Regions from separate parts of the Clostridioides sp. LIBA-7602 genome, predicted to be linked through region 3. Evidence: riboswitches for the same ligand, from Rfam matches in the RefSeq annotation. Region 3 holds a riboswitch; each other region holds the start of a gene.
The links. A riboswitch is a leader RNA that binds a small molecule or an ion and turns the genes downstream of it on or off. The one in region 3 is predicted to bind FMN.
Positions count from the first base shown of each region.

Region 1: another riboswitch for FMN. It lies ahead of ribD (bifunctional diaminohydroxyphosphoribosylaminopyrimidine deaminase/5-amino-6-(5-phosphoribosylamino)uracil reductase RibD); the one in region 3 lies ahead of ACTG45_RS17965 (MFS transporter).
Region 2: another riboswitch for FMN. It lies ahead of ACTG45_RS01305 (ECF transporter S component); the one in region 3 lies ahead of ACTG45_RS17965 (MFS transporter).

Region 1 is NZ_CP196991.1:1,855,996-1,866,862, reverse strand. Features, by position in the region: gene recQ (DNA helicase RecQ) at 1-2,216, opposite strand, end outside; FMN riboswitch at 2,404-2,525, shown strand; gene ribD (bifunctional diaminohydroxyphosphoribosylaminopyrimidine deaminase/5-amino-6-(5-phosphoribosylamino)uracil reductase RibD) at 2,659-3,771, shown strand; gene ACTG45_RS08890 (riboflavin synthase) at 3,804-4,469, shown strand; gene ACTG45_RS08885 (bifunctional 3,4-dihydroxy-2-butanone-4-phosphate synthase/GTP cyclohydrolase II) at 4,492-5,685, shown strand; gene ribH (6,7-dimethyl-8-ribityllumazine synthase) at 5,792-6,253, shown strand; gene ACTG45_RS08875 (hypothetical protein) at 6,408-7,037, opposite strand; gene ACTG45_RS08870 (hypothetical protein) at 7,317-7,745, shown strand; gene ACTG45_RS08865 (alanine/glycine:cation symporter family protein) at 7,942-9,393, opposite strand; gene ACTG45_RS08860 (ArsB/NhaD family transporter) at 9,862-10,867, shown strand, end outside.
Region 2 is NZ_CP196991.1:196,402-207,268, reverse strand. Features, by position in the region: gene ACTG45_RS01325 (GNAT family N-acetyltransferase) at 47-268, opposite strand; gene tsaB (tRNA (adenosine(37)-N6)-threonylcarbamoyltransferase complex dimerization subunit type 1 TsaB) at 258-974, opposite strand; gene tsaE (tRNA (adenosine(37)-N6)-threonylcarbamoyltransferase complex ATPase subunit type 1 TsaE) at 974-1,426, opposite strand; gene ACTG45_RS01310 (DUF4116 domain-containing protein) at 1,555-2,595, opposite strand; gene ACTG45_RS01305 (ECF transporter S component) at 2,932-3,537, opposite strand; FMN riboswitch at 3,661-3,778, opposite strand; gene ACTG45_RS01300 (amidohydrolase) at 3,838-5,004, opposite strand; gene ACTG45_RS01295 (Tex family protein) at 5,148-7,289, opposite strand; one part of gene prfB (peptide chain release factor 2) at 7,433-8,464, opposite strand; one part of gene prfB (peptide chain release factor 2) at 8,466-8,540, opposite strand; gene secA (preprotein translocase subunit SecA) at 8,555-10,867, opposite strand, start outside.
Region 3 is NZ_CP196991.1:3,861,231-3,872,097, reverse strand. Features, by position in the region: gene ACTG45_RS17985 (chromate transporter) at 1-308, opposite strand, end outside; gene ACTG45_RS17980 (chromate transporter) at 296-808, opposite strand; gene lon (endopeptidase La) at 980-3,343, shown strand; gene yihA (ribosome biogenesis GTP-binding protein YihA/YsxC) at 3,333-3,944, shown strand; gene ACTG45_RS17965 (MFS transporter) at 4,211-5,581, opposite strand; FMN riboswitch at 5,761-5,876, opposite strand; gene ACTG45_RS17960 (ATP-binding protein) at 6,164-7,243, shown strand; gene ACTG45_RS17955 (DUF881 domain-containing protein) at 7,716-8,396, shown strand; gene ACTG45_RS17950 (GspE/PulE family protein) at 8,389-9,768, shown strand; gene ACTG45_RS17945 (type II secretion system F family protein) at 9,940-10,867, shown strand, end outside.

The DNA.
Region 1 (10,867 bases), 2.0 Mb from region 3:
TGACTAATACTTTGTATATCCTTTCCTTGATTTAATAAATCTAATGCTATTTCATTATTTTTTCTACTTTCTCCATCTAGTATTAGCTTCCTTTTACCCTTTTTATCCCAAATAACATTAATATCATTTTCTTTTACATATTGTTTGACTTCATCTAAAATACTAGCTCCATACTTTTCAATTTTTACCCCACCTATACCTGAAATATCTTTCAGTTGCTCTTCATCAAGCGGATATCTTCCACTTATTTCTTTCAAAGCCTTATTGGATAAAACCATATATGGAGGTAATTTTTCTTTTGTTGCATATTCTTCTCTAATGCTTAATAGTTTTTCATATAGAGCATTATCTGAATTAACCTCAAAGAATTCACTATTAACACTCTCTAAATCGACATTTTTTTCTTTATATTGTTTAGTTATATTATTTTTTTCGACATATTCTTTAATTGCTGTTTCAAAGTCTCTACCATATTTTTGATACTTAATTTCCCCTACTCCAGATATATCTAACATTTCTTCTTTATTAACTGGATAACTACTAGACATAGCCCTAAGTGTCCCATCTCCAAATACCATATATGGAGCTATTCTTTCTTCACTTGCAATTGAGTGTCTAAGCTCTCTTAATACACTATATAACTCATCTTCTACCTCTAATGATTTTGTAATCACAATTTCTTTAAATTCTACTTTCACTTGACCTTTTAAAACTTTCATAGACATATCATTCAATCTTATTGTTGGAAAACTTCCTCTATTTCCATTACCTAAAGTCTCAACCAAATCCAAGAAACCATGAGAAACCAATGTATTTATAAAGTTCTTTAAATCTTCACTTGAATAATCTCTCATAATATTATATGTAGATAAGGTGTTTAGTCCAAGTTGTAAAATCTTTTTATTTTTAGAACCTCTAAGTACATCTACAATAGTAGTAACGCCATAACTTCTTTTCATTCTAGCTACACATGAAATGACTTTTTGAGCATCTATAGTCTTATCTACTATTTCACCTTCTACTAAACAGTTACTACAATTATTACAATCTTCTATATAGTTTTCTCCAAAGTAATTCAATATTGTCCTTCTATAACATGAATTACTGTAAACCAAGTCAATCATATATTGAAGCTTCTTATGTTGAAACAATTTTCTTTCAGGATTCTCAACTCCAATATCGATTAAATATTTTTGTATATGTACATCTCCTGGAGAAAATAAAAGCACACATTCACTTTTTTCTCCATCTCTACCAGCTCTACCTATTTCTTGATAATAGTTTTCTATACTTTGGGGCATGTTGTAGTGTATAACCCATCTTATATTAGGTTTGTCAATACCCATTCCAAATGCGTTCGTTGCTATCATTATATCTACATCATCGTTTATAAAGTCTTCTTGATTTTTACTTCTTTCATTTTTAGATAAACCTGCATGATATTTTGACACAGATATATTTCTCTTAGATAATCCATTATGTATATTTTCAACTTCCTTTCTAGTTGCAACGTATATAATTCCAGACTCATTCTTATGATTTTTAATATAATCTAAAATATATTTATTTTTACTAGATGATTTTACTATATTTATTGATAAGTTATCTCTATCAAAACCTGTTATATAACAGTCTGGATTTTCTAAGCACAATAAATTTATTATATCAGCTCGTACCTCTTCTGAAGCTGTTGCTGTAAATGCTGTAATTATAGGTCTTTTAGGCAAATTCTTTATAAAATCGGAAATCCTTCTATAGCTCAACCTAAAATCATGTCCCCATTGAGATACACAATGCGCTTCATCTATTGCGATTTGACTTATGTTGTTATTATTTATTAGTTCAAGAAATTCCTGTGCATCTAATCTCTCTGGAGCTATATAGAGTATTTTATAATTATTTTTTCTAATGTTATTTAATATTTCATTGAATTCTTTGTTACTTAATGAACTATTTATAAAAGCTGCGTTAATTCCCATAGCCTTTAAAGCATCCACTTGGTCTTTCATAAGAGATATGAGTGGAGAAATTACTATTGTCATTCCATCTAATATCAACGCTGGAAGTTGATAACAGATGGATTTACCACCTCCAGTTGGCATTATAGCTAGTACATCTTTTTCGCTCAAAATAGAATTTATTATAGCTTCCTGACCTTTTCTAAAACTTGTATATCCATAGTATTTTGATAATATTTCTAAAGGTTTTTTATTCATATATTTCTCTCCTAATTTAAATTAATTAGACTTCTTTCCTGATTATGTTCAAATTTTTATTTTTATATTCACAATCGCATTATTCCAAAGTTTATAGACATTCTATATTATATATTAACATATTTTTTGAAAAAAATAGTTTGCAAAGTAAAATAATTTATGATACATTCTAAATATAAATTTAATACTTAATCTTCGGGGTAGGGTGAAATTCCCAATCGGCGGTACAGCCCGCGAGCCAAGGTAAAATTTGGTTGATTTGGTTAAATTCCAAAGCCGACAGTAAAGTCTGGATGGAAGAAGATATGTTTAATGAGTTTTTTTGTAGAGCAATTTTGTTGTACTCTTATTAAACATTTATTGTAGATTATTCTAAACCCTGAGTTAATTCTCAGGGTTTTTTGTTTAAAAATTATCTAATTAAACAGGAGGTGTACATATTTTGAATTTTGTAAATCAAAAAGAAAAAGACATTTATTATATGAAAAAAGCTATTGAATTGGCTAAAAAAGGAGAAGGTTTTACAAATCCAAACCCACTAGTTGGATGTGTAATTGTTAAAGATAGTGAGATAATAGGCAAAGGATATCATGAGAAATTTGGCTCTAATCATGCTGAAGTAAATGCTATAAACGATACTAAACAAAGCCTAAAAGACTCTACTCTTTATGTAAATTTAGAACCATGTTCTCATTATGGAAAAACACCTCCTTGTGTTGATAAAATTATTCAAAATAAGATTAAAAGAGTTGTCATATCTACACTAGACCCAAACCCGCTTGTTTGTGGTAATGGAGTAAAAAAATTAAAAGATAACAACATTGATGTTACTGTAGGAATATTAGAAGAAGAAGCAAGAGAATTAAATGAAATATTTTTTTATTACATAAAAAATAAAAGACCTCTTTGTATTGTAAAATCAGCAGTAAGTCTAGATGGTAAAATTGCTACAAAATCACTAGAATCAAAATGGATATCTAATGAGTCATCAAGGTACCTAACTCATAAATACAGAAATAAGTATCATAGTATAATGGTTGGCATAAACACAGTTTTAAATGATAATCCCTTACTAACTTGTAGACTTAATCAAGATGAAATATCTCACCCTACAAGAATAGTAATAGATACAAACCTAAAATTGCCAATTAATAGTAATTTGGTTGAGGATAAAACTAGTAAAACTATAGTTTTCACATGTTGTAAAGACAGTAAAAAATTATCAATATTAAGAGAAAATAATGTTGAAGTCATAATTTCTCCTCAGAAAAATAACTTAGTAGATTTGGAATTTGTAATGTATAAATTAGGAGAATTAAACATTGATTCTGTCCTAGTTGAGGGAGGCTCTACACTTAATGATAGTCTATTTAGAAATAAATTAGTTGATAAAGTCAAATTATTTTTATCCCCTAAAATTATAGGTGGTAAAGACGCACCTACATTCGTTTCTGGAGAAGGAGTAAATCATCTATCAGATTCAACACAATTAGTAATCAATAATGTAACTTTAATAGATGGAGATATTTTGATAGAATCTGATGTTTTAAATTAAATTTTATGAATATATGTATAAAGGAGGTCATAATGTTTACTGGCATAGTAGAAGAAGTTGGAATACTTAAAAGAATTACTTCCAATGGCAAAAGCGGACAAGTAACCATACTATCAAACAAAATATTAGATGGTACAAACCTTGGAGATAGTATTGCTGTAAATGGGGTTTGTCTAACTGTTTCAAACCTAGGAAAAAATGAGTTTACAGCAGATGTTATGATGGAGACAATTCGTTCTACAAATTTAGGTTCCTTAAATACAAATGACAAAGTAAACCTTGAAAGAGCTATGACCCTTTCCTCGAGATTTGGAGGTCATATAGTAACAGGCCACGTTGATTGTAAAGGTACTATTTGTAAGTTTGAAAAAGATGAAAATGCAGTTTTAGTAAGCATACGACCAGTTAAAAAACTTTTATCATCAATGATACTTAAAGGTTCTGTTGCCATTGATGGTGTAAGCTTAACTATATCATATTTAGATGATGAAATATTTAAAGTTTCTATTATACCTCATACTAAATTGAACACTACTCTCTTAACAAAAAATATTGGAGACTTTGTTAATTTAGAAAGTGATGTAATTGGAAAGTATGTTAATAGTTTTATGGTTAATAACTACAAGGAATTAAATTCCAATAGTATTAACTATAAATCAAATATAGATAAAGATTTTTTATTTAAAAATGGTTTTTAAAAATAATAAAGGAGTGAATTACATGTTTAATACTATTGAAGAAGCTATTAAGGATATAAAAAATGGGAAAATGGTAATCGTTGTTGATGATGAAGGTAGAGAAAATGAAGGAGATTTACTAATGGCAGCTGAGATGGCTACCCCTGAATCAATAAATTTTATGGCTACATATGGTAGAGGTTTAATTTGTCTACCTGCTACTGAAAAAAAATTTAAAAGTTTAAATATACCTCTTATGGTTAGAGAAAATACAGACACATTTCAAACAGCCTTTACTGTTACTATAGATGGTGCAGATACTCTAACTGGTATATCTGCATATGAGAGAGCTGAAACTGTAAAATTATTCTGTGATGAGAATTCTACAAGTAAAGATTTCAAAACTCCTGGTCACATTTTTCCTTTAATTGCAAAAACTGGTGGAGTTCTTGTCAGAGATGGGCATACAGAAGCTTCTCTAGACCTAGCTAGACTTGCAGGTTTTAAAGAAATTGGTCTTATTTGTGAAATAATGAAAGATGATGGTACAATGGCAAGAGTTGATGATTTAATGATTTTCAAAGAAAAACACAATTTGAAAATTATAACTATAAAAGACCTTATAGAATATCGTAAATTAAATGAAACTACTATAGAAAAGGTGTCTAGTGCTTTCCTTCCAACAAAATACGGTAATTTTGAAATCATAGGATATAAAGATACTTATTCAGACGAAGAACATATTGCACTTACTTATGGAGATATAAAGGAAGAAAATACTCTAGTTAGACTTCATTCCGAATGTTTAACAGGTGATGTGTTCCACTCTTTAAAATGTGATTGTGGATTGCAATTAGAATCTTCTATGAAGAAAATTGTAGAAAATGGAAATGGTGTTTTAATTTATATGAAACAAGAAGGTAGAGGTATTGGTCTTTTAAATAAAATTAAAGCTTATAAACTCCAAGAAGAAGGTTATGATACTGTGGAAGCAAATCTAATGCTTGGATTTGAAGAAGATATGAGAGATTTCTATATGGCTGCTCAAATATTAAAAAATTTAAATATAAAAAGCATAAGTCTTTTAAGTAATAATCCTGATAAAATAAATCAGTTAGAGAAATATGGAATAAAAATAGAAAATAGAGTCCCTATTAATGAAGAAATTAATGACTTTAACAAGTTATATCTAAAAACTAAAAAAGATAAAATGGGACATCTGTTGGATATTATATAGATAGTTATATAAAGATATTTTTCTACTAAGTAATTATTTGCAATTAATATTAAAAATATTTATAAATATAAATCTATAACATAAATAAAATTGGAGGAAATAAAAAATGATATATGAAGGAAAACTTATTGGAAAAGACTTAAAAATAGGAATAATAAATTCTCGTTTTAATGAATTTATAACATCAAAACTTTTATCAGGTGCTGAAGATTGCCTTTTGAGACACGATGTTTCTCCAGAAAATATAGAAATAGCTTGGGTACCTGGAGCTTTTGAAATTCCTCTTGTTGCTCAAAAAATGTCTAAAAGTGGTAAGTATGATGCTATAATTTGTTTAGGATGTGTTATAAGAGGAGCTACATCTCATTATGATTATGTATGTAGCGAAGTCTCTAAAGGGATAGCAAAAGTATCTTTAGATAATGAATTACCTGTTATATTTGGAATCGTAACTACAGAAAATATTGAACAGGCTATTGAAAGAGCAGGTACAAAAGCTGGAAATAAAGGTTATGATTGCGCTATGAGTGCATTGGAAATGGTAAATTTATTTAAATCTCTAGATTAAATAGTGTCATTAATTAAATGTTAAACCTGTATAAATAATATAAAATACTGAATACCAAAAGGACAAAATATCTTTGTTCTTTTGGTACTCAATAATTTCAAATATAATATATATCCAAGCTCTTACCTATTAAAGTATATAAAGCCGTATAATTTTAGATACTAACAATTCTATCTTTATGTGTTTTTTCAATATATAATTTTTTAAAATTATTTACAATACCATCTACCTGAACAATCTTACCAATATCTTCATAATTATTAGAAATTCCTATACTATTCACATATATTTTTAAATCAGAATATACACAATCATTATGTAAATTTTTAATAATATAAGATATATTCTTAACATCAAACTCATTGTAAGCAAAAAAATCTATTGATTCAGCTCCTCCACTTTTTACATACGAAATAGCAACTACTCTACTTGTAAATGATATTGAAATATAATCTTCCACACAATTACTTAAAAGGATATTTTGTTTAGAAAAAATTATTTTTCTACATCCTAACTGAATAAAAAATTCTTGTAATACTTTTATGTCTATACCTAATGCATCATCTGGAATTAATATGTACAAGGCTGATTTCTTAATAGAAACTTTTGTTTGTATATCTCTAATAAACTTTTCAGTTTCTCCTTCAAATAGATAATGATAAAAAGGCACATTTGGAATAGGTTGTATTGAAAATGATACACTCTCTTTTAAGCCATTATCTTTATTATAAAATACAAAACAATCACGGCATACTACAACAATATATTCCTTCTTACTGAACAATTTGCATCCCCCCTCAAAACCTCTAAAATATAAATTAATAATCAAGGTTACTTTAAAAATCTTAAAATAATTATAAATACGACTCTAAATATAAAATATCACAAAGATATATATATTACTATTAAAGCTATTGTTTTTATTTATAACACATATTAATAGTATACTAATTATCTATTTTATTATTTTTTTAATTTACCATACAATATAATTAAGAGTAAGCAACAATAAAATACTATGATTTAATAAGTACTTATTAAATATTTATGAGGAGAATAAATTATGAAAACATATTCAATAGAAGATTTAACACTAGATAAACGTAACCTTATAAAAAAATATTCTCTTACTTTAAATGAGAATTTAATTTGGGAGTTTAAACATGATAAATACCATACTATAAAATACTTCACACACAAGTTTGCAGTTAAAGAATCTGTACTGGCACTTTTGTTCAACATACACAAATTGTGCTATGCTAAAATAAAATACTTTGAGTCAAATTTTTCAAAATATGAACCTTATAAATACAGTTATCAAGATGGATTTGTTAAATGTGAAATATATGATATGAGTTTTATGTTGCATAAATATAGTAATATAATGATAGATTTAAGAAATTTACAAGAAATCAAAACTATAGAAGAGTTTAGAATGTTTTGTAATTACTTAGAAAGCTTTGAAGATGGTTTACAAGATTTAATTATATAGTAATTTTAGAAAAAATAAATTTCAGGATAAACTTTATAATAAATAAACTATTTTTAAAAGAAACTTTTAATAACACCTGAGTTATATAATAAAAAAATATTACTGGAATTAAAAATTCCAGTAATATAAACTAATTAAATATTATATTCATATAAATTATATAAACTCTAAACTCTCAAAATAGTTTCACAATTTTTTATCCTAAATGTTCCTCTGGCAATTCACTATGCCACTCTGATACATTTTCTAATCCTTCTATTTCATCTGCAATAAATACAGGGTCTTTTATTCCAGATTTTTTTTGTCTTGTATAGTCTTTTAAAGCAATGAATGCATACTTTCCTAAAAGCGATATTGCGATTAAGTTTATTATAGCCATCAATGCCATAAATAAGTCTGCTAGGTTCCAAACTACATCTACTTGAGTAAGAGAACCAAATAAAACCATACCTACAACGAAAACTCTAAATATATTAAGTTTAGTCTTACTTCCACTCATAAATTCCATATTTGACTCACCATAATAATAATTACCTACTATAGAACTAAATGCAAATAAGAATATACAAACTGCTATAAATATGTTCCCTATTGGCCCTATATGATGAGTTAAAGCTTCCTGAGCCAACTCAATTCCAGTTGCTCCACTACTAGCGTAATCTGAATACAATAATACCATGAATGCTGTACAACTACATATGATTATAGTATCAGTAAAAACACCTAAAGATTGAATTAGACCTTGTTTTACGGGATGAGTTACATGTGCTGTTGCAGCAGCATTAGGAGCACTACCCATACCTGCTTCATTAGAGAATAAACCTCTCTTCACTCCAGTCATTACAACTCCCATAAATGTACCAATTGCCATTCCTTTAAAATCAAACGCACTTTCTACTATTAGTGTTATAATTCTTGGTATCTCTGTTATATTCATTCCAACTATAGCTAAAGCAACCAATATATACAATCCTGCAAATACAGGAACTATTATCTCAGAAACTTTTGCAACTCTATGTACTCCACCAAAAATAACTATTGCAGTTAAAATCCCAAGACCTATTCCCATAGCCATTTTACTTACTCCAAATGCATTATTAAATGCAAGTGAAACAGTATTTGCTTGAACTGCGTTGAATACAAAACCATAACATATAGTTATAAGTATTGAAAATAAAACACCCATCCATTTCTTATTTAGACCTTGCTCCATATAATATGCTGGTCCACCTCTAAAAGCTTGACCATTTTTAACTTTGTAAATCTGAGCTAATGTACTCTCGACAAAACTTGAAGCAGAACCAATTAATGCTATAAGCCACATCCAAAATACAGCACCAGGACCACCTGCTACTACCGCAATTGCTATTCCAGCTATATTTCCAGTCCCAACTCTTGAAGATGTACTTATGCAAAAGGCTTGGAATGAAGATATTTTTCCTTCCTTTTTTGCATTTTTATTTGCTGTACCATCACCCAGAAGTCTAAACATTTCTATAAAATATCTGAATTGTACAAAATTTGTTTTAATAGTAAAGTAAATACCAATTACAACCAACATTATAATTAAGATATACGACCATAAGTAATTGTTCACAAATACTACTGCATTATTAATGCCTGTTAAAATACCATTTAAAAAATCCATTATATTAATTACCCCCTATTTAATTTTGTTTTCTTAATAAATCTTAAAATCAAAAAAATGAATAATTCCTTGTTAAAAATTCATTAATTTAATTATAATATTTATAAAATCAAATTACAAGGTTTGAAATGAATAATTTTTTTAATATATTGCAGTTTTATATTCAAAATCAAGTTTTTTTTATTACTTTTATAATATAGATATATTTAATATTTTATAATTACTATTAGATACAATAAATTCTATTTTTAAAGGTATATTTTTTTGTTTGTCGTTTAATATTATTAGTAGTGAGATTATTTTAAAATTTATTTAAATAGCAAAAATTTTCTTTAAATTCTGTCACTTTTCCAAAAACTTTGTTAAATAATATACTTTTAGACATCCATTGAAAAAACAATAAAAAAGTAATACTATATATAGTACTAGCATTAGACACAAAATAATACAAATGGAGGTACTTATATTATGGAATTTCAACAAATAATAGCTATATGTATATTTTTAATAGTTATGGCAGCTATTATTACAGAAAAAGTAAACCGCTCTGTAGCAGCTGTCGGTGGTGCACTATTAATGATAATATTCAATATACTTACACTTGATGAGGGATTGAGCCATATAGATTTCAACACTATTGGTGTATTAGTTGGTATGATGCTGTTTGTCGCTGTCGTCAAAAATTCAGGACTATTTGAATACATAGCTATCTGGACTGCAAAGAAAGCTAAAGGTGACCCGTGGAAGATAATGATTTGTTTTGCTATTATAACAGCTATTTTATCTGCTGTATTAGATAATGTTACCACTGTCTTACTTATTGGTCCAATGACTATAGTTATTACACAAATATTGGGACTTAATCCAGTTCCATTTTTAATAACACAAATTTTAGCTTCCAATATAGGAGGAACATCTACTCTTATAGGAGACCCTCCAAATATTATGATTGGTAGTGCCGCTAATCTTAGTTTTATGGATTTTGTAATAAATCTAGGTCCTGCTGTTATAGTAATACTTGCTATAACTATAGTATGCTTCAAATTTATTTATGGCAAAGAACTTACTGTAGATGAAAAAGCTAAGAATGCGATATTAAAACTCGATGAAAAAAAATCTGTCAAAGATAAACCCTTACTTATAAAAAGTCTTATATTAATAGCATTTATACTTTTTGGTTTTATGTTTCACAGTACAATCCACATAGACTCTTCTGTCGTTGCACTAGCAGGAGCATCTATAATGCTTCTTATAGGAAAACAAGATGTAGATGAAATTATGGCAGGTATTGAATGGTCTACAATTTTATTCTTTATGGGATTATTTGTAGTAGTTGGTGGATTAGTAGAAGTTGGCATAATAAACAAATTAGCTCAAGCGTTGATTGGACTTACAGAAGGACATCTTGTATTTACAATGTTATTAATATTATGGTTGTCAGCAATAGTTTCTTCTTTCTTAGATAATATTCCAT
Region 2 (10,867 bases), 610 kb from region 3:
TAGCTACTAACTCACGACTAAAGTCACGAGTGTGCGTAGCTATTTTTTAATCAAGTATAAGCCAAATTCCCACGTATCCAACAACTTTTCCATCTAGTTTAGCTACTATATACCTTGCTACTTCATTAGATAACTCTTTTCTAAAAGATTCTTTTGACCAATAATCTTCAAAACAATTTTTTTCTACTTCAAAAACTTCATCTATATCTTTAATAGTCATTTCTTCTATTTTTATATCATCTACTATTAGTTTTGTATTATCTTTCATCATTTAGCCTCTTCATTTTTTCATCGTATTGTACCTCAGCTTGAGATTTTCTGATATACATAGGATTTATTGTATAACAAGTATGTACATCTATATTTTTATTATATTTACTTAATGCCAAAGAGCATAAGCTTCCTGCATTAGATACATTATTAGCTGGTGATGGTATTTTTACATTTTTTATATTTTCTAACTTATCTTTATACTTATATACCGCTTCTCCAACTACTATAAATTCTTCATCACTTGATACTATTTCCTCTAATAAAGTATCAAATTCCACAACATTAACACCCTCTAATTCTATTAGCTCTCCATTTTCAAGTTTATATTTAGCTGAATAGACTTGATTCTTCTGCGCATCTAATATACAACATATCTTCCTATCACATAGATTCATGTTATTTGCTAGAGATTCTAAAGAATTCACTGCTATTATTGGTATATTATTTACATGAGCCATAGCTTTTACTGTGGCCATACCTATTCTAAGACCTGTAAATGACCCAGGCCCTATACATACAGCTAATAAATCCATATCTTTTATACTTAAATCACTCATGTTCAACATACTTTCTATCATTGGCATAAGTTTTTGCGAATGAGTTTTCTTGTTGTTCACTGTAAACTCACATATTAAGTTATCATCTTCTACAACTGATACACTTGCTGCCATAGAAGATGTATCCATACCTAGTATTTTCATTATTTAGTCAACTCCTCAACTATTTCTTTGTAAAAATCTCCTTTTGGAGTTAATATCATTTCTCTTCCATCATCTTTATACTTTAATTCTATATTTAAATATTCCTCTGGAAGTATATCTTCTATTAGATTAGCCCATTCGATTATGCAAATTCCCTTTGAATTTATATATTCATCATATCCAATATCATACATTTCATCACTGCTACCTATTCTGTAAACATCAAAATGATACAAAGATATTTTGCCTTCATATTCATTTATTATAGTAAAAGTTGGACTTGTTATATAATCTTTTATACCTAATGAATCTGCTAAGCTTTGTGTCATTGTAGTTTTCCCAGCCCCTAAATCTCCTACTAAACAGATAACACTACCTTCTTTCAAAAGTTTACCTAATTTATATCCTATTTCTCTAGTTTTATTTTCATTTTCTAAATATATTTTTGCCATCAATTCATCTCCATTTTGATATAATCGTCATGTGAATTTATATCACTGCTTAATTAATTATAGTATAAGCCTAGACTATTATAAAGTACTTCTATTTATCTTTTTTTATTGATGGCCATATCTAGACATTATATACAGTCTTCAATAATAATTTTTATATACTCTTTTGCCTTACAACTTTGCTTTAAAGCTTCTTTGCATATTTTCTCAGATTGCTCTTTTACATACTTAAGAGACTTATAATTCTCTTTCACTGCTTCAATACACATTTTTTCTGTCTGATTTTTTATATACATTAACATCTTACCATTTTGTCTTACAATCTCTATACATATATCTTCTGTATAATTATCTATGTAACTTAACACATCTTTAATATTATATTTTTTATCTAAATATCTTATAGCCTTTATACATATTTCCTCTGTTTTATTATTAACAAATTGCAGACTTCTTCCATCTTGTTTGACAGCTTCCATACATATTTCATCTTTTTGTTTGTTTACATATTGCAGTGCCATACCATTTTGATTTACAGCTTCCATACACATCTTATCTGTTTGATTTTTTACATATTGTAATGCTTTATAGTTTTGCTTAATCGCTTCTATACATAGTTCTTCACTCTGTTCTCTAACATATGCAAGACACCTACCATCTTTTTTAATTGCTTCTAAACATATACTTCTTGTTTGAACCTCTAAAGCTTTTAGTATACTTACAACATCTATATTTGAAGAATATCTTATTGCTTTTATAATAAGCTTCTCTGTCTGGTTTCTTACATACTTAAGTGCATTACAATCCTTTTTTATAGCTTCAAGACATATATACTCTGTTTGTTCTTTTACATATTTTAGTGCTTTATAGTTATACCTTATTGCCTCTAAACATAATTCTTCTGTTTGCTTTTTTACATACTCTAGGGCTTTATAGTTTTGCCTTATCGCTAGAATACACATCCCATCAGTTTGATTTTTTATATTTTTTAATTCACGATAATCATACTTTACACTTTCCATATTTTCAATGTATTCATTTGTAATATACTTTAAAGGCATTTTCAACTCTTCGTTATCAACACTTATATGAATATTTTCCCAATTACTATTAAAATAATACCCTTTATCATCTAAAAATAATTTTTTCAATTTTTTAGATATACTCATCTATCTACACCCCTATCATTATTAAATTAGATATTATTAAAAAATTAAGCATAAATCTTTATTTATTTTTTATAATATCTTTATTTTTTATTTATTATGAATTCGCTCTGTGTATTATAGATACCTTTTTAGTATTTTAATAGTTAATCGTTTTAATTCTTCCTTTATTTTAAAAATTAAATTTGCCTAAATATTTCTTATTTTATATACAATTTTTGATAAATTAATAAAGCCATAATCTATTTAATATATCAATCACAATATAGGACCGAAGTTATAAATAAATTATGGCTATTCAATACATTTAATTTTAAAATTTTATATTTTCTTGTCTAATTATTTTTTTATTACATTTCCCATTTTTTTATAAAGTGGTAATGTTACTAAAGATATTATAACAGCCTTTAATACATTAAATGGAGCTATCATCCAAATTACAAAAGTAAATAAATCATGAACTTGAGGATTTATAGCTGAGCCTAGGCCTATTATAGCATCTAGTCCCATTAATTGCCCATAAAGTGGCAGCATTACAAAATAATTTACCAATGAACCAATTATAGTCATAGCTATTGTCCCTAATACAAATCCAATTACTACACCCTTTAAATCTTTACTTCTCTTATATGAATAACAAAGTATAAGTACATAAGAACCACCAATTAATATATTTGCAAATTCTCCTACTCCTCCAGTTGTTGTTGCTGTTATCATTTGTAGTATATTTTTTACTACAACTACACCAAATCCAACCAATGGTCCTAAAGACATACCACCAAATATTGCTGGGATATCTGATAAGTCAATTTTTAAGAAATCTGGAAAAATACCTGGTATTGGTGCTTGAATAAACATCAATAAATAAGATATTGCAGATAAAATTGACATAACCACCAAAGTTCTTGTTGAAATCATATTACCTCTTTTTACTGTATTTTGCATAACTACTTTCCTCCTAATCAATAGTTTATATTTTTTAGGAAAAACAAAAAACTCGAAGATCCTATCTTCGAGTTTTTATGGATATAGTTTAAACAAACTAAAATAAACTTATTTATATTCCATAAATATCTTCTCTCATCCAGACTTTACTGTCGGCTTTGGAATCTCACCAAATCAACCACCTAAGTAGTTCGCGGGCTATACCGCCGGTAGGGAATTTCGCCCTGCCCCGAAGATCTTCTTTGATTTTTTAATTTTCCTTACACTCTTATATTAGTTAATTTTTTAATAATTGTCAAGTTATTTTTTCTCATATACTACTTTGCCATTTATTATAGTGTAAAGTACATTACTTTGAATCTCTAGTGGAGAATTGTCCCAAATTACTATATCTGCATCTTTGCCAACCTCTATGGAGCCTACTTTGTCTCCTATTCCTAAAGCTGTAGCTGGATTTATTGTAATTGATTCTATTGCTTTTTCTTCTTTCATACCATGTTTAACTGCTATGCCTGCACATATTGGAAGATATTGAACTGGTATTACTGGATGGTCTGTCATTATACATACATCAAGACCTGCATTTGAAAGTATTCCAGCTGTACTAAATGTCAGATTTCTAAGTTCAAATTTAGACCTTTCTGACAAAGATGGACCTACTATCACAGGAAATCCTTCTTCTACTAATTCATCTACAATAAGATGGCCCTCTGTACAATGGTCTAATGTAAGTTTTAAGTTAAATTCTTTTGCAATTCTTATTGCTGTAAACATATCATCAGCTCTATGAGCATGTGCCTTGAAAGGAATTTCTCTTCTCAGCACAGGTATTAAACTTTCCATTTTTATGTCATATTCAGGCTTTTCACAGTCTTCATCATCATGACTTTCATATAAATCAATCTCTTCTAGATATTCTTCCGCCTTTTTTAAATTTTCTCTAAGCAAGGCTGCTATAGCCATCCTAGTTTGAGGAGATTTATCATCTTGACCATAGCAACTTTTTGGATTTTCTCCAAATGCTATTTTAGATGCAACTGGATTTTTTATTACCATTTTATCAATTCTTTTTCCATGTGTTTTTATAGCTATACATTGACCTCCCATAACATTTGCACTTCCAGGTGTTGTACAAACAGAAGTTATACCACCCTCAAAAGCTTCTTTAAATGTTCTATCCATTGGATTGATTCCATCTATAGGATTTAATTGTGGTGTTATTGGGTCAGTTTCTTCATTTCCATCTGCCCCTTCAAAACCTATCCCATCTTCCCATAGACCCAAATGAGTATGAGCATCTATAAATCCAGGGAACACAAGTTTATTACTTGCATCTATTATATCTGCATCTAATGGTGCTATTAAGTCTTCTCCTATTTCTATTATTTTTCCTTCATCTATAAGGATATCGCCTTTAATTATTCCATTTGTTATGGTGTTTATTTTACCATTTTTTATAAAAATCATTCATTTTCCTCCTGATTTTCAAGACTATCTTACTTCTTTTTAACATTGTTTTTTACAATATACTTTTTTAATTTTTGATACTCATACCTACTATAAGTTGTATTTACAAATATAGAATTCAAAATAACAATACATAAATTTGTTTATTTTTTCATTGATAAAGCTACTCTTTTTTTGTTTAAGTCAATTCCAATAACTTTTACATCAACTATATCTCCTACTGTAACAATACTCATAGGGTCTTTTACAAAGCTATTACTCATTTCTGATTTATGAACTAACCCATCATTTTTTATTCCAATATCTACAAATGCACCAAAATCTACAACATTTCTAATTGTACCTTTTAAAGACATGCCTTCTTGTATATCTTCAATTTTTAAGACATCAGTTCTAAGAATAGGTTTTATTCCTTCTTCTCTTGGGTCTCTTCCTGGCTTTTTAATTTCAGCTATAATATCTCTTAAAGTAACTTGACCTACTTCTAGCTTTTCACTTAATTCTTTTAGACCAATCTCTTTTATTTTCTCATCTATTTCTTCTATATTTTTATTTTTTATATCATCTAGAGAATACCCTATTATCTCAATCATTTTTTTACATATATCGTAACTTTCAGGATGCACACCTGTATTATCTAGTGGGTTTTTACCATCTAAGATTCTCATAAATCCAGCACATTGAGTGAATGCTTGAGGTCCAAGTCGTTTTACTTTTTTCAGTTGTACTCTCGATGTAAAATCTCCATTTTCTTCTCTATATGCTATTATGTTTTTTGCAATAGCTTTACTTATTCCTGCAATATGTTCTAATAGAGAGTATGATGCTGTATTTAAATCTACTCCAACACTATTTACAGAATCTTCAACAACACCATCTAATACTTCTTCTAGTCTTTTTTTATTTAAATCATGCTGATATTGACCTACACCAATACTTTTAGGGTCTATTTTTACAAGCTCTGCTAATGGGTCTTGTAATCTTCTAGCTATAGATATAGCTCCTCTTATTGATACATTTATATCTGGATGTTCTTCATTTGCAAGTTCAGATGCTGAATAGACAGAGGCTCCAGCCTCACTAACTATAACATATTGTACTTCCCTATCTATCTCTTTTATCATTTCTGATACAAAAGTTTCTGATTCTCTAGATGCAGTACCATTACCTATTGAAATTATATCTATATCGTATTTTTCAATCAATCCTTTTAAAACTTTCTTTGCCCCTTCCACATCATTTTGAGGGTCTGTTGGGTATACTGTTGTATAATCTAATAGTTTACCATTTTTATCTACTATAGCTATTTTACATCCTGTTCTAAATGCAGGGTCAAATCCCATAACTACTTTGTCTTTAACTGGTGGTTGAAGCAATAAACTTTTAACATTTTTTCCAAATACACTTATAGCTCTTTCTTGAGCTATTTCTGTTAAATGATTTCTTATTTCTCTTTCTATTGATGGAAAAATTAATCTTTTATAAGAATCTTCTATTGAGCTTACGATTTCTTCCTTATTTTTGAAATTTTTATCATTTACATATTCATTTATTATGTAATTTAAAACTTTATCATTATTTATTTCTAACTTAACTTTTAAGAAGTTCTCTTTTTCTCCTCGATTTATTGCCAAGACTCTATGTGGAGCCATGCTCTTTACTGCTTCATTATAATCATAATACATATCATAAACTGATTTCTCATCAGTAGAGCTTTTGCTAACTATCATGCCTTCTCTTAATGCTAATTCTCTTATATATTTTCTAATCTTAGCATCATCTGAAACTAATTCTGCAATTATATCTCTAGCTCCTTTTAATGCATCTTCAACAGAAAGAACTTCTTTCTCCTCATCTATATAATTCTTTGCTTCTACTTCTATACTATCTAGATTATTCTCTAGTATTGACAATGCTAAATTTTCTAATCCCTTTTCTTTAGCTATTGTTGCTCTAGTTCTTTTCTTTTGTTTATATGGAGCATAGATATCTTCTACTTCTTGTAATGTCTTTGCTTTTTCTATATTTTTTGTTATTTCATCTGTTAACTTGCCTTGCTCATCTATTAGTCTAACTACATCATCTTTTCTACTTTGAAGGTTTCTTAAGTACATCAATTTTTCATGAAATTCTCTTAGTGTAACATCACTCATCTCACCAGTCATTTCTTTTCTGTACCTAGCTATAAATGGTATTGTATTACCCTCATCAATAAGTTTTAATGTATTATTTATTTGCTCATCTCTAAGATTAAATTCTTTTTTTAAGATTTGATTTATATCCAATTTTTTCACTCCTAATGTTAGTTTTTTCATAAGTATAATAAACAGAACGAAGGCTGAGGGTTGTCGTCCTCAGCCTAAGTGCTGTAAGTGCATAGTAAGCACTAACCTTCTTATACATATATCTTAATTACAGTGCATATTTATTAAACTGTTTTATTCATTTTTAAGTATTCATTAATAAATAGGTCTATATTTCCATTCATTACACTGTCTACATTTCCAAACTCAGCATTTGTTCTATGGTCTTTAACCAATTTATATGGCTGAAAAACATACGACCTAATTTGACTACCCCATGTTATTTGTGAATATTTTCCTTGTATATCTTCTATTTTTTCCTTTTGTTCCAATTCTTTTAGTTCTATCAGTTTTGCCATCAAAAATCTCATAGCTCTATCTTTATTTAGATGCTGAGACCTCTCATTTTGACACTGAACTACTACACCTGTAGGAACATGTGTTATTCTAACTGCTGAATCAGTTGTATTTACATGCTGCCCCCCAGCTCCAGACGCTCTATATGTGTCTATCTTTAAATCTGATGGATTAATTTCTACTTCTATATTCTCATCTAACTCTGGTGTTACATCTATAGATGCAAATGAAGTATGTCTTTTTCCTGATGGGTCAAATGGAGATATTCTCACCAACCTATGAACCCCTTTTTCACTCTTTAAGTATCCATAAGCGTTTGTTCCTTCTACAAGGATTGTAGCTGTCTTTATCCCAGCTTCAGGGTCTGATATTATATCTAAAAGCTTAACTTTATAACCCTTTCCTTCTGACCATCTTATATACATTCTCAAAAGCATCTGAGCCCAATCTTGAGCATCCAAACCGCCAGTACCAGCGTTTATAGATAATATAGCATTATTTTTATCATACTCTCCACTTAGAAGAGTTTTTATTTTAATTTCAGATAATTTTTCCTCTATTGATTCTATGGACTTTTCTATATCCTTTTCTACAGAGTCATCCTCTTCCTCTAGACCTATTTCAATCAATACTTCTATATCTTCTAATAAATTTTTTAAACTTTCATATTCTTCTAGTGTCTCTTTTAAAGATTTATTTTCTTGAAGTACTCTTTGAGCGAATTCATTATCGTTCCAAAAGTCTTGTTTGTTCATCTTTTCTTCATTAATTTGTATTTTTTCCATCAATGAAGCTATGTCAAAGAGAAACCCTCAATTCTTCTAAATTTGAAGCTATCTGCTCCACACTATGTCTATACTCTTGTATCTTTAACATTTAATCCTCCAAGATTATCTACCACAACAGTTTTTATATTTTTTACCACTTCCACAAGGACATAAGTCATTTCTTCCAACTTTTTCATCTTTTTTAACCGTTTTGCTTGTTGGAAGCGTTCCATCTGATGGCGAAGATAGATTCTCAACATCTACAACTGCTTTTCTTTCAACTGGAGTTTCTATTGTTATATTAAATAAATATCTTACAGTATCTTCTTTGATATGTTTATTCATTTCATCAAACATGTCAAAACCTTCCATTTTATAAGCAATAACCGGGTCTTGCTGACCTACAGCACGAAGCCCGATACCTTGACGTAATTGGTCCATAGCATCTATATGGTCTATCCAATGGTTATCAACAGCTTGAAGTAAGATTACTCTCTCAACCTCTCTCATTCTTTCATAGCCTACTTGTTCTTCTTTTGAAGTGTATATCTTCATAGCTATTTCATAAACTTTCTCTGTTATTTCAACTGGATTAAGCTTTTCTATTTCTGGTATTTCTATGCTACCTTTTGGTAAGAACAGATTATACATATGCTCTTTAAATCCGTCTTCATCAAACCCTTTATCTTGTGTATAAAGAGTCACTGCCTCTTCGATTATAGAATGAGTCATTGATTGTATTTGTTCTTGTAAATCTTCACCCTCTAATACACGTTTTCTTTCTGCATATATTATTTCTCTTTGTTTATTCATAACATCATCATATTGAAGTACATGTTTTCTTATTCCAAAGTTTTTACCTTCGACTTTCTTTTGTGCTCCTTCAATAGATTTAGATAATATTCTATGTTCTATCGGCATATCTTCTTCAAGGCCTATTTTATCTACAATTCCAGATATCCTATCACTTCCAAACAATCTCATAAGGTCATCATCAAGACCTATATAAAATCTTGAACTACCTGGGTCACCTTGACGACCAGCACGACCTCTCAACTGGTTATCTATTCTTCGAGATTCATGTCTCTCTGTACCAATTATAGCAAGTCCACCTGCTTCTACAACTTGTTTTTGTTCTTCTTGTGTTTGTTGTTTAAACTTTTCAAATAGTTTTTCATACTCTGCTCTAGCTTCAAATAGAGTTTCATTCCCTTTTACAGGTATCCCTTCTATTGGAGTATCTACTCTGTTTACTATTTCCTCTTTAAATCCATTTCTTCTCATTTCTCTCTTAGTTAAGAAATCCGGGTTTCCACCTAGAACTATATCTGTACCACGACCAGCCATATTAGTAGCTATTGTAACAGCTCCAAGTCTACCAGCTTGTGCTATTATCTCTGCTTCTTTATCATGATGTTTAGCATTTAATACTTCATGTTTAATGCCTTTTTTCTTTAGTATTTGTGATAATAATTCTGACTTTTCTATTGATACTGTCCCTACAAGTATTGGCTGATTAACTTTATGTCTTTCAATTATCTCTTGTGCTACAGCATTGAATTTACCTATTTCACTTTTGTATACAGAATCTGGTAAATCTTCTCTTATCATAAGTTTATTGGTAGGTACTTGGAAAACATCCATTTTATAGATTGCTTTAAACTCTTCTTCTTCTGTTTTTGCTGTACCAGTCATACCAGAAAGTTTTTTATACATTCTAAAGTAGTTTTGGAATGTTACAGTAGCTAGTGTTTTAGATTCTCTTTGTATTTTAAGACCTTCTTTAGCTTCTATTGCTTGATGTAAACCTTCTGAATATCTTCTACCAAACATAAGTCTACCAGTAAACTCATCAACTATTACTATTTCTCCATCTTTAGCAACATAATCAACATCTTTCTTCATTATTACATGTGCTCTTAAAGCTTGATTTATATGATGATATAACTCTGTATGAGATATATCTGTTATGTTGTCAACGTTAAAATATACTTCTGCCTTTTGTATACCTGATGCTGTTAGAGATACCGCCTTATCTTTTTCTTCTAATTCGTAATCATCTGGTTTTAGAGTTAACACAAATGTATTTGCATCTGAATATAAGTGAGTTGATTTGTCGCCAGGTCCAGATATGATAAGTGGTGTTCTAGCTTCATCTATTAGTATAGAGTCAACCTCATCCACTATAGCATAATTTAATCCTCTTTGAACTCTTTGCTCTTTGTGTATTACCATATTGTCCTTTAAGTAGTCAAATCCGTACTCATTATTTGTACCATAAGTTATATCGCAATCATATTGCTCTTTTCTAACTTTTGGATTTTGACCATGCACAATAACGCCTACACTCATTCCTAAAAATTCATATATTTTTGCCATTTGGTCTCTATCACGTTTTGCAAGGTAATCATTTACTGTTACAACATGTACACCTTT
Region 3 (10,867 bases):
TTGAACTTAGAAAATAACTTTGATATAATAGTTAGACCTATTAACGCAAAAATCGTTACACCAATAGTTGCAGATAGAGAACCAAAGAAACCTGCAGTCTTAAATCCTACGAATGTAGCACTATTTATTGCTACAGGACCTGGTGTAGATTGTGATATAGCAAGTAAATCTAAGAATTCTTGATTAGTTATTAGGTGGTATTTAGATATAAATTCTTGTTGAATAAATGGTAGCATAGCATACCCACCACCAAAACTAAAGGCTCCTATTTTAAGGAATATTAAGAAGAGTAGTGTTATTTCTGACATAGACTATATACACCTCCTCCAATTATTAAATAAATAGGGCTTATATTGAATACACCAACAGATAAAACTGCTATAATTAATAGTAGTATGTTAGTTCTAGACTTTGGCAGTTTCTTAAACATGCTCGTAAAAGAATACAATATAAGAGCTATTACAACAGGGGCAACTCCCTTGAAAAATCCATCTAAAATTTTAGATGATGAATTTTTAAAATATAGATATGATAAAACTAAGACTATACAAAATGATGGTAAAGCAGAGCCTAAGGTACATATAAGAACTCCTGGTATACCATAAAGTTTATATCCTAATAATACAGATATATTAACTGCCAGCACTCCAGGGTAACTTTGAGCTATGGATAGAAAATCAATAAATTCTTCCTGCTCTAAAAGTTTTTGTTTGTTTACAAGTTCATCTTGTATAAGAGGAACCATAGCGTATCCACCACCAAATGTAAACGCACCGATTTTTAAAAAGGTTAAAAACAATTTCAACATAATAGAAACCTCCAAAAGATAAATAACATCTAAGTATACTAATATTAATATTATATCATAATAAAATAATAATATAATATGCTAAGAATTTATCATTAATGTTGAAAGTTAACCTATTCGAATATATAATATTAAAAGCAAAATAATTAGACTAGAAAAGGAGTAATGTTGATGGAACAAAATTATACTAAAATAGATCATGAATTACCATTAATTCCTCTAAGAGGATTAGCAATATTTCCATATATGATATTAAATTTTGACATAGGAAGAGAGATATCTCTTAAGGCTTTAGACCAAGCTATGATGGAGGAAGAACTTATATTTTTAACATCTCAAAAAGAAGCTGAAGTCGATGAGCCAGGAGAAGATGATTTTTATCATGTAGGAACAATCTGTAAAGTTAAACAAATGATAAAATTACCAGGAGATACAGTTCGTGTTTTAGTTGAAGGTGTATCAAGAGGTAGAGTAAAGCAAATAGAACAAGAAGAAGGGTACTTCAAAGCAGTAATAGAAGAAATAGTTTTTGATAGTGATAATCTAGATAGTGAGACAGAAGTTGAAATTGAAGCATTTGTAAGAAATGTATTTGATGCCTTTGAAGAGTATATAAATATTGGAAACAGAGTATCACCAGAAATATTAATATCTTTGGCTGATATAGAAGATGTCGATAGATTTATAGATACAATAGCTGCAAATATATATCTAAAGTCAAGTCAAAAACAAGAAATATTAGAAGAATTTGATATTAAGAAAAGACTTGAACTTATATATTCTATATTATTAGAAGAGATAGATATATTAAAAATAGAAAAAAAGATAACTTTAAGAGTTAAAAAACAGATGAATAAAGTTCAAAAAGAATATTATCTTAGAGAACAATTAAAAGCAATACAAAAAGAATTAGGTGAAGAAGAAGATATAAATTCTGAAGCTGATGAATATAGAGAAAAGCTTAAGAAAATAAAAGCACCTAAAACAACTAAGGAAAAGATAGAAAAAGAAATAGATAAATTTTCAAAGATATCTTCAATGTCTCCAGATGTATCTGTAAGTAGAAACTACTTGGATACTATCTTTTCATTGCCATGGAATAAAGAGACAAAAGATAAACTGGATATAAATAAGGCAAATGCTATATTAGATGAAGACCATTATGGCTTAGAGAAAGTAAAAGAAAGAATATTAGAATACCTAGCTATAAGAACACTTGCTAAATCACTTAAAGGTCCTATAATATGTTTAGTTGGTCCTCCAGGAACAGGAAAGACATCTATAGTAAAATCAATAGCTAGAGCATTGAATAGAAAGTTTGTAAGAATATCTTTAGGTGGAGTTAGAGATGAAGCAGAAATAAGAGGTCATAGAAGAACGTATGTAGGTTCAATTCCAGGAAGAATAATCAATGGAGTAAAAGAAGCACAAACAAAAAATCCTGTATTTTTATTTGATGAGATAGATAAAATGGCAGCAGATTATAAAGGTGACCCAGCTTCAGCAATGCTAGAAGTATTAGACCCAGAGCAAAATAAGGATTTTGTAGACCACTACTTAGAAATACCTTTTGATTTATCAAAAATACTATTTGTTACAACAGCAAACAGTTTAGGTAATATACCAAGACCATTATTAGATAGAATGGAAGTAATAGAAGTATCTGGATATATAGAAGAAGAAAAACTAAATATAGCAAAAAAATACTTACTTCCAAAACAAATTAAAGAACATGCTTTAAAAGAAAACTTCATAAAAATGGATGATGAGACTTTAAGAAGCATAATAAATCATTATACAAGAGAAGCTGGTGTGAGAACACTAGAGAGAACTATTGGTAAAATTTGTAGAAAAGTTGCAAAAAAATATGTTGAAGACCCAACTCTTGAAGAAGTTGTTGTAAATAAGTCTGATTTGGAGACATATCTTGGAAAGGACATCTTTAAGTATCAACTTGCAGAAGTTAATCCTCAAATAGGACTAGTAAATGGTCTTGCATGGACAGCAGTTGGTGGAGTTACACTTGAAGTAGAAGTAAATGTACTTAAAGGTAAAGGAGAAATTGTATTAACTGGAAAACTAGGGGATGTTATGAAGGAATCTGCTAAGACAGCTATCTCTTATATAAGGTCAATAGTGGACAAGTTTGATATAGACCCAGACTTTTATAAGACAAATGATATCCATATACACATTCCAGAAGGTGCTGTTCCAAAAGATGGGCCATCAGCTGGTATAACTATGGCTCTTGCAGTGATTTCAGCACTTACTAAAAGACCTGTTCCAGGCAATATAGCTATGACAGGAGAGATAACTTTAAGAGGTAGAGTCCTAGCAGTAGGAGGAGTTAAAGAAAAATTATTAGCAGCTCACAGAGCTGGCATAACAAAAGTCTTAATTCCTAAAGAATGTGAAGCTGACTTAGATGAAATACCAGAAAATGTAAAAGAAAAAATGGAGTTTGTACTCGTAGAACACATGGATGAAGTATTGGAACAAGCTTTATTAAAGAGTGGTGAGAAGAATGAAAATTAGAAGTTCAGAGATAACTATGAGTGCTGTGAATAAATCACAGTATCCGGCAGAAGGAATTCCAGAGATAGCATTAGCTGGTAGGTCAAATGTTGGAAAATCATCAATAATAAATACATTGCTTAATAGAAGAAACTTTGCTAGAACTAGTCAAACACCAGGAAAAACTAGAACTATAAACTTTTACCTAATAAATAATGAGTTTTATTTTGTGGACCTTCCGGGCTATGGATATGCAAAGATAGCTAAGTCTGAAAAAGAAAAATGGGGAGGTATAATGGAAAGATATCTAGAAAGTAGACAAGAATTATGTTCTATACTTCTACTTGTAGATATTAGACATGAGCCTACAGCAGATGATAAGCTTATGTATGAATGGATAAAACACTTTGGATACAACTGTGTAGTTATTGCAACTAAGGCAGATAAAATATCTAGAGGGCAATATCAAAAACATATAAGTATAATAAGAAAAAAATTACAACTGGAAAGTAGTGAAAAAGTAATTCCTGTTTCTTCATTAAAAAAGACTGGTGTTGAAGAACTATGGGAAGAAATTGTAAATCAATACAATCAACATGGATATGAGATAACAGTAGATTAAATTTAAAATATCAAATGTTGGCATAATACTTGTTTAGATAATCTATATAAGATTAGATTAGTTTTAATTGTATTAATATCAAAATAAAATATAGGATGCCTCAAAATGGTTTTAATGGTCATTTTTTGGCATCCTTGTTGTTTATAAGCAATAAATATTAGCAATTTATTGTTAAAAATTATAAAACTTAGCAAAACTACTATAAATTAATGTAGATTAGTATATTTAAAAATTTATTCACTAATGAAATAACCAATAAATTTTATTTAAGAAATAGATTTATCTGTTTTTCTCATAAAGAAAATAGTTAGTATAAGTCCTATAAAGCATACTGCTGCTGCAATCCAATAAGATTGATTACTAGCTGTGACATAAGCTGATGTATGGCTTTTAAAATTTTGATTATATGTAAGGCTTTGTGCAAAGAAACTACTAAAAAATGCTGTTCCAAGAGCAAATGATAAATTACGAACAGTTGCAAGAAAGCTACCTCCATATCCCTGTTTTTGTGGAGGGACATCTGCAAGGATACTACTATTGTTTGGTGAACTAAAAGCACCTAGTCCAAGTCCAAAAATAACTAAACATGCAATTAGAAGGAACAATGGTGAATCTGCCTTTAAAAGTGCCATTCCAACAAGGGAAATAGTCATAAATGAAAAAGATGCTGTTAAAATATTCTTTGCACCATGTTTATCAGAAAGAGAACCTGCAATAGGAGCTATAAGTACCATAATAAGTGGATGTACAGTCATTACAGAACCAGCCATCATAGGAGATAAATTTTTTAATTGCTCTAAATAAAACGGAAGTAGGAAAGACACTGCCATTTGAGGAAAATAACAAGCTATTCCGATAATGTTACCTACAGTGAAATTTCTATTTTTAAATAGAGGTAAGTCAATAAAACTTTGTTCAAATTTTACTTCTCTTAATGCCAACAGTAAGAATATTATAAGTGATGCTATTCCTAGATACAATCTTGTATCTCCCTTTCCATTCATCGCAAGTAATATAAGTGTAGTACAAGTTGCAAATAGTAGAAGACCTGGAATATCAAAGCTATTATTTTGTTCATCTAAAACAGGTCTAGGAAGAAATTTAATTCCAAGAAAGACTGCTACAATACCAATAGGTATATTGATAATAAAAATAGAAGGCCATCCGAAATGTTCTAAAAGTATCCCTCCAATTACGGGACCACTCATATTTCCTATACCAACTACAGCTCCAGTGATTCCTATAGCCTTTCCTTTTTCATTTGCTGGAAATGCATTAGAAACTATGCCAAGTCCAGTTGCCATTAAAATACTTGCTCCAACTGCTTGAAATATTCTTGAGGAAATTAATGTTGATAAATTATGTGATATACTACACAGAAAAGAACCTATTGTGAATACAAAAAATCCTAACGTGTATAGTCGATTTGAGCCTACTTTATCACCGAGTTTTCCAAAAAATAACATAGTAGCTGTTACGACAAGCATATAAGCTGTTACAACCCACTGAATTTGTGACATGTTAATTTTAAAGTCAGTAGCGATTGTAGGATTTGCGATATTTAGTATACTTCCATCAAGAGTAGACATAAATACACCAATACAGATGATAATTAATACTATCCATTTTTGTTTCATGATAACACTCCAATCTTTTATATAATAGATTTTATAAGTACAGAATGGTTATAAAATAAACAACAAAAAAGCACCTACATCTTAGGTACCTCGAATGTGTTTAATTTCATGAATAAATACGGTAGTTGAAGGAGTTGTATAGATTACTCATGCAAAATTACATAAAGGTACTCATATACTATTTTCTTCTACCATCCAGATTTTACTGTCGGCTTTGGAATCTGACCAAATTATGCCATAAGGCTCGCGGGCTTTTACCGCCGATAGGGAATTTCACCCGTTTCTGAAGAAAAACAGATGTATTTTGTAATATTATTTTAACATAAAATTACAACGGAAACAATTGGATTTAAACAATACACAACTATATTACTGTATAAAGAGTGAAATTATATTCATACATAAAAGTATATAAAAGTTAAATCACATAGTATGGAAATCTACTATAATTAGATAAAATTAATTTGTTATTGGTATTGAATGATAAGTTTTAGATTTATCAAAAGCATAAAGCTGTAACAAAACTCGTATAATATTAATATCTTAATTAAGAGATATTGTAAATTATGAGGAGGCGCTAATATGGAAGGAAAGGTAAAGAAGGCATTTCCAGGTGGGAACACATCACAAGGCTCATATTCTTTTTTTGAATATATAATTCCTGAAAATGTAAAAAGAGTTTTTTGTTTAAAAGGTGGACCTGGAGTAGGAAAATCCTCACTTATGAAAAAAATTTATAAAGAATTTTTAAATAGAGGATATGATATCGAATTATATAACTGTCCTTCTGACCCAAGTTCATTGGACGGTGTGGTTATAAAGGAATTAGGCGTGGTACTTATGGATGCAACTGCTCCGCACACTATGGACCCAAAGCTACCAGGAGCTTTGGACGAGATAATTAATTTAGGTGATTACTGGAATACAGAAGAGTTAGAAAAAAACAGACAAGAAATATCAGGATACGATAAAGATATTAGTAATGCATTTAAAAGAGCATTTAAGTTTTTAAAAGCATCAGAACCAATCTTTAGAGATATAGAGGAAAAGTATTCTGACTGTATGGATTATGGTAAAGTGAATCTAGTTACAGAAGAACTTATTAAAAAATTGTTTGATGGAGTTGAGAGCACAGGGAATTTAAAAAAAGCAAAACATTTATTTGGTTCAGCCATAACTCCTGTAGGATGTTTAGATTATACAGAAAACATTTTAAAAGATGTAAATAAGGTGTATTATTTAGATGGAGAAATAGGAACTGGGAAAACTACACTATTAAATAAAGTGTATAAAAAAGCTATTGAAAAAGGTTTAAATGTAGAAGTTTATCATTATCCACTTATTCCTGAGAAAATTGAGACTGTATTATTAACTGACTTAGATATAGGTATAACTATAAGCACAACTTTTAAAGAAGAGGAGACAATTAATTTAAATCAATTTTTAAATAGGGAAAAATTACTTAAATATGAAGAAGACATTAAATTTGATGAAAAAGTTTTGGATGATTTAATTTGTTGGGCAGTGTTAAATCTTAAGAGAGCTAAGTCTAAGCATGATATTATAGAAAGTTACTATATTCCTAACATGAGATTCGATGAAGTTGGAAAGTTAAGAGACAAACTAGTTAAAAGAATTTTAAAATATGAGAAAAATGTATAAGAACATATATATTAAATTAGATATTAATTATAAAAGATGATTTTTAGTAAACTGGCGTAGCTTTGAAGCTATGCCAGTTTGCTGTTTTTGATACAATTAAGAAATAATTATTAATTAATAGAGATTGTTATATAAAAAATTAATATTCTAGAAATAATTTTACAAAAAATATCTTACTTAGCTACAATATCTTTAGTTTGAGTTAAGGTGTGATAATGGAATATCCTTTTTAAAGTTATGCTTTTATAATAATATTAAAAAAATATTTATTGAAAGTTCACGTATTTTGTAAATAAGATTTAAGGATATATACTTGATATTAGTAATTTAGTGATAGGAGTTCAATGTATGATATTATATACTAAAGATGAATTTTAATATATAACTTTGATATAATAAACATATGTAAATGTTAAATGGTTAATTAAATAAACTTATCATATAAAAATAAATTTGTAAGGAGCAATACAGTATGAAAAAACAATATGTGTTTATAATACTAGCAAGTACTATTTTAGGTATACTTGTTGGAACCATATTTAGAGATTATAGTAATGAACAAACAGTTTATACAAGTAAAGATAAGTCAATAAGAAAAGAAATAAAATTGACAAGAAAGTCTATAAAGGAATTAACAAAAGAAAAAGACAAGTTAGATGAAGAAATTAATTCAATGAAAAAAAATCAAAAAAATTCTGAAAAAATCTCAGAAATAGAAACTCTTAGAGATAGCCTATCATATTCAGATGTGAAAGGTAGCGGAATAATATTAAATATAGACGCTATAGATGAAAAAACAGGGAATATAGCCAATAGTATAGACTATAATAAAATACTTGTAAAAGTCATAAATGAATTAAAAGTAAATGGAGGAAAATACATAGAAATAAATGGTCAAAGAATCAATCAGTATTCAGAAGTTGTACTTGCAGGAAGCCACATAAATATAAATGGAGTTCCTGTAGCACAACCTTATGAAATAAAATGCATTGGGGATAAAGATAAACTATCTAATTATGTAGATAAAGGCAGTAAATATTTAGATAGTATACAAACTACTTATCCAATGAAAGTAAGTATAAAAGCTGAAGAAAATATCTCTATGAAAAAAATGAATATACCTAATAAATTAAAGTATATAAAGGGTGATTAAGATTATATTAGAGGAAAGTAGTTTGCCAATGTTAATACCAGAAAAACTTGCAAAAAAATATAATGTATTTCCAGTAGAATTTCAAGATGATAATTTAGTAGTAGAAATAGAAGATGAAGATATATACGCTCTACAGGATTTAAGATTAGCTACAGGGAAAGAAATTATATTGAAAAAAGAGAAAAGAGAACTTATAAGTGAGAAAATTGATAAATATTACAATAACTTTGAACTTGATGAGGATTATGCAAAAAAACTATTTGAAAATCTTTTAGAAAAGGCTATGAAAGAAAATGCAAGTGATATACATATAGAACCATTTAAAGAGCATTTAATAGTGAGAATGAGGGTAGATGGAGAACTAAAAGAAGTATCAAAGTTTTTAATTGATATATATCCATCATTATCTACTGTCGTAAAATTAAAGGCCTCAATGGATATAACGGAAAAAAGACTTCCTCAAGATGGTAGAGTGGATGTAAAGTTAGGTGGGAACTTAATTGATATTAGGGTTTCATCAATACCAACTGTCTATGGTGAAAAAATTGTTTTAAGAATACTTAATAGAGATACTTTCTTAAAAGATAAGATAGAACTTGGATTTTCAGATGAAGCAATAAAATCTATAAATAATATAATAAATAAAAGAGCAGGGATATTATTAGTTACAGGCCCTACAGGTAGCGGAAAAACTACAACAGTATATTCCTTATTAAATGATTTAAAAGGCATAAATAAAAATATAATGACCATAGAAAATCCAGTAGAGTATAAGATGGATGGTATAAGTCAGATTCAAGTGAATTCAAAAGTAGGATTAAGTTTTGATGTGGGTCTTAGAGCGATATTAAGACAAGACCCAGATATAATAATGGTTGGAGAAATAAGAGATGCAGAAACAGCTAAAATAGCAGTAAGAGCAGCTATAACAGGTCATTTAGTTATAAGTACTTTACACACTAATGATGCAGTGTCTTCTATAGCTAGGTTATTAGAAATGCAAATACCACCATATCTTTTGAATGCATCTCTTATAGGTGTTATCTCTCAAAAATTGGTTAGAAAAGTTTGTAATCATTGCAGTCATGAGATTATGATAAAAGATAATTTTAGTGGAGATGTAAATACTAAAGTAGCTGTAGGTTGTGAGAGATGTAATGACAAAGGGTATTTTGGAAGGACGGCAATTTATGAAATATTAGAAGTCAATGATGATATAAAGACATGTATAAGAAATATGGATGATTCTAGTACTATAAAAGATGTTGCACAAAAAAATGGAATGATAACATTTGAAGATAGTTGTAAAAGATTAATAAATGAGAAAATTACTACATTAGAAGAATGTTTAGTAGTAAATGAAATGATTTAATTTAATTGTATAGTTAACTTTCATTTAAATAATTAGACTTCATTTAATCTACTTTAATTAAAGTATTTGAGTATAAATTATACTTAAGTGAGAAAAAGTTAAATGTATTAAATTAGAAAATATTAAGTTTATTTAATTATAATTAATATAATTTGGAAGGAATTATAGTACATGAGATTATCTAAAAGTATATTTTATAATTTAGAAAAGCTTTATTTAGTATTAAATAGAATTAGTGATAAAGAAGTTAGAGTAATTTGCAAAGAGATAGGTATATTATTAGAATCTGGTTGTGAGATTACGAAGATATTTGAAGTCATTGAGGGGCAGTCTAGTAAAAAGGTAAAAAATTTGCTTAACATAGTATCAAATCACATCCAAAAAGGTAATTCAATAGCAGAATCATTTCAGATAACAGGTACATTTTCTAAATTTTTTATAAGCATGATAAGAGCAGGAGAAACTAGTGGAAACCTAGATGTAATAATGAATGATTTATCTAATTATTATGATAAAGAACACAAATTAAAAATGAAAATAATAAATATTTCAATCTATCCAATAATACTTATAATATTATCTATCGTATCAATGATATTTATATTGGTATTTGTAATACCTAATTTTCAGGTGATTTTTACAAGTAATGGAATTGAACCACCTTTAATAACTAGAGTCTTAATAGTAATATCTGCAATAGTTACAAATAATCTAGGTTTTCTGATGCTCAGTTTTGTATTATTTTTAATAGTAACTATTTACTTTTTTATAACAAATGATAAAATAAAAAGATTGATTAATTCTCTGAAATTTAAGGTGCCTTTTATAAGAAGAATTAATCAGTTGGTAGCTACAACTAGATTTTCTAGAGCATTGTCTATCTTAATTAGTAGTGGAATACAAATTGTGGACGCTATAGAAATGTCAGCAAGTGTTGTAGATAATGAATTTATTTGTGAAAGACTAAAGATTTCTAATAATTATATAAAAAAGGGAAATGGTATAGGTAAGTCCTTAAATCTAGCAAATATTTTTCCTAAATTATTTATTTCAATGGCAAACACAGGAGAAGAAAGTGGAAAATTAGATAAAAGTTTAG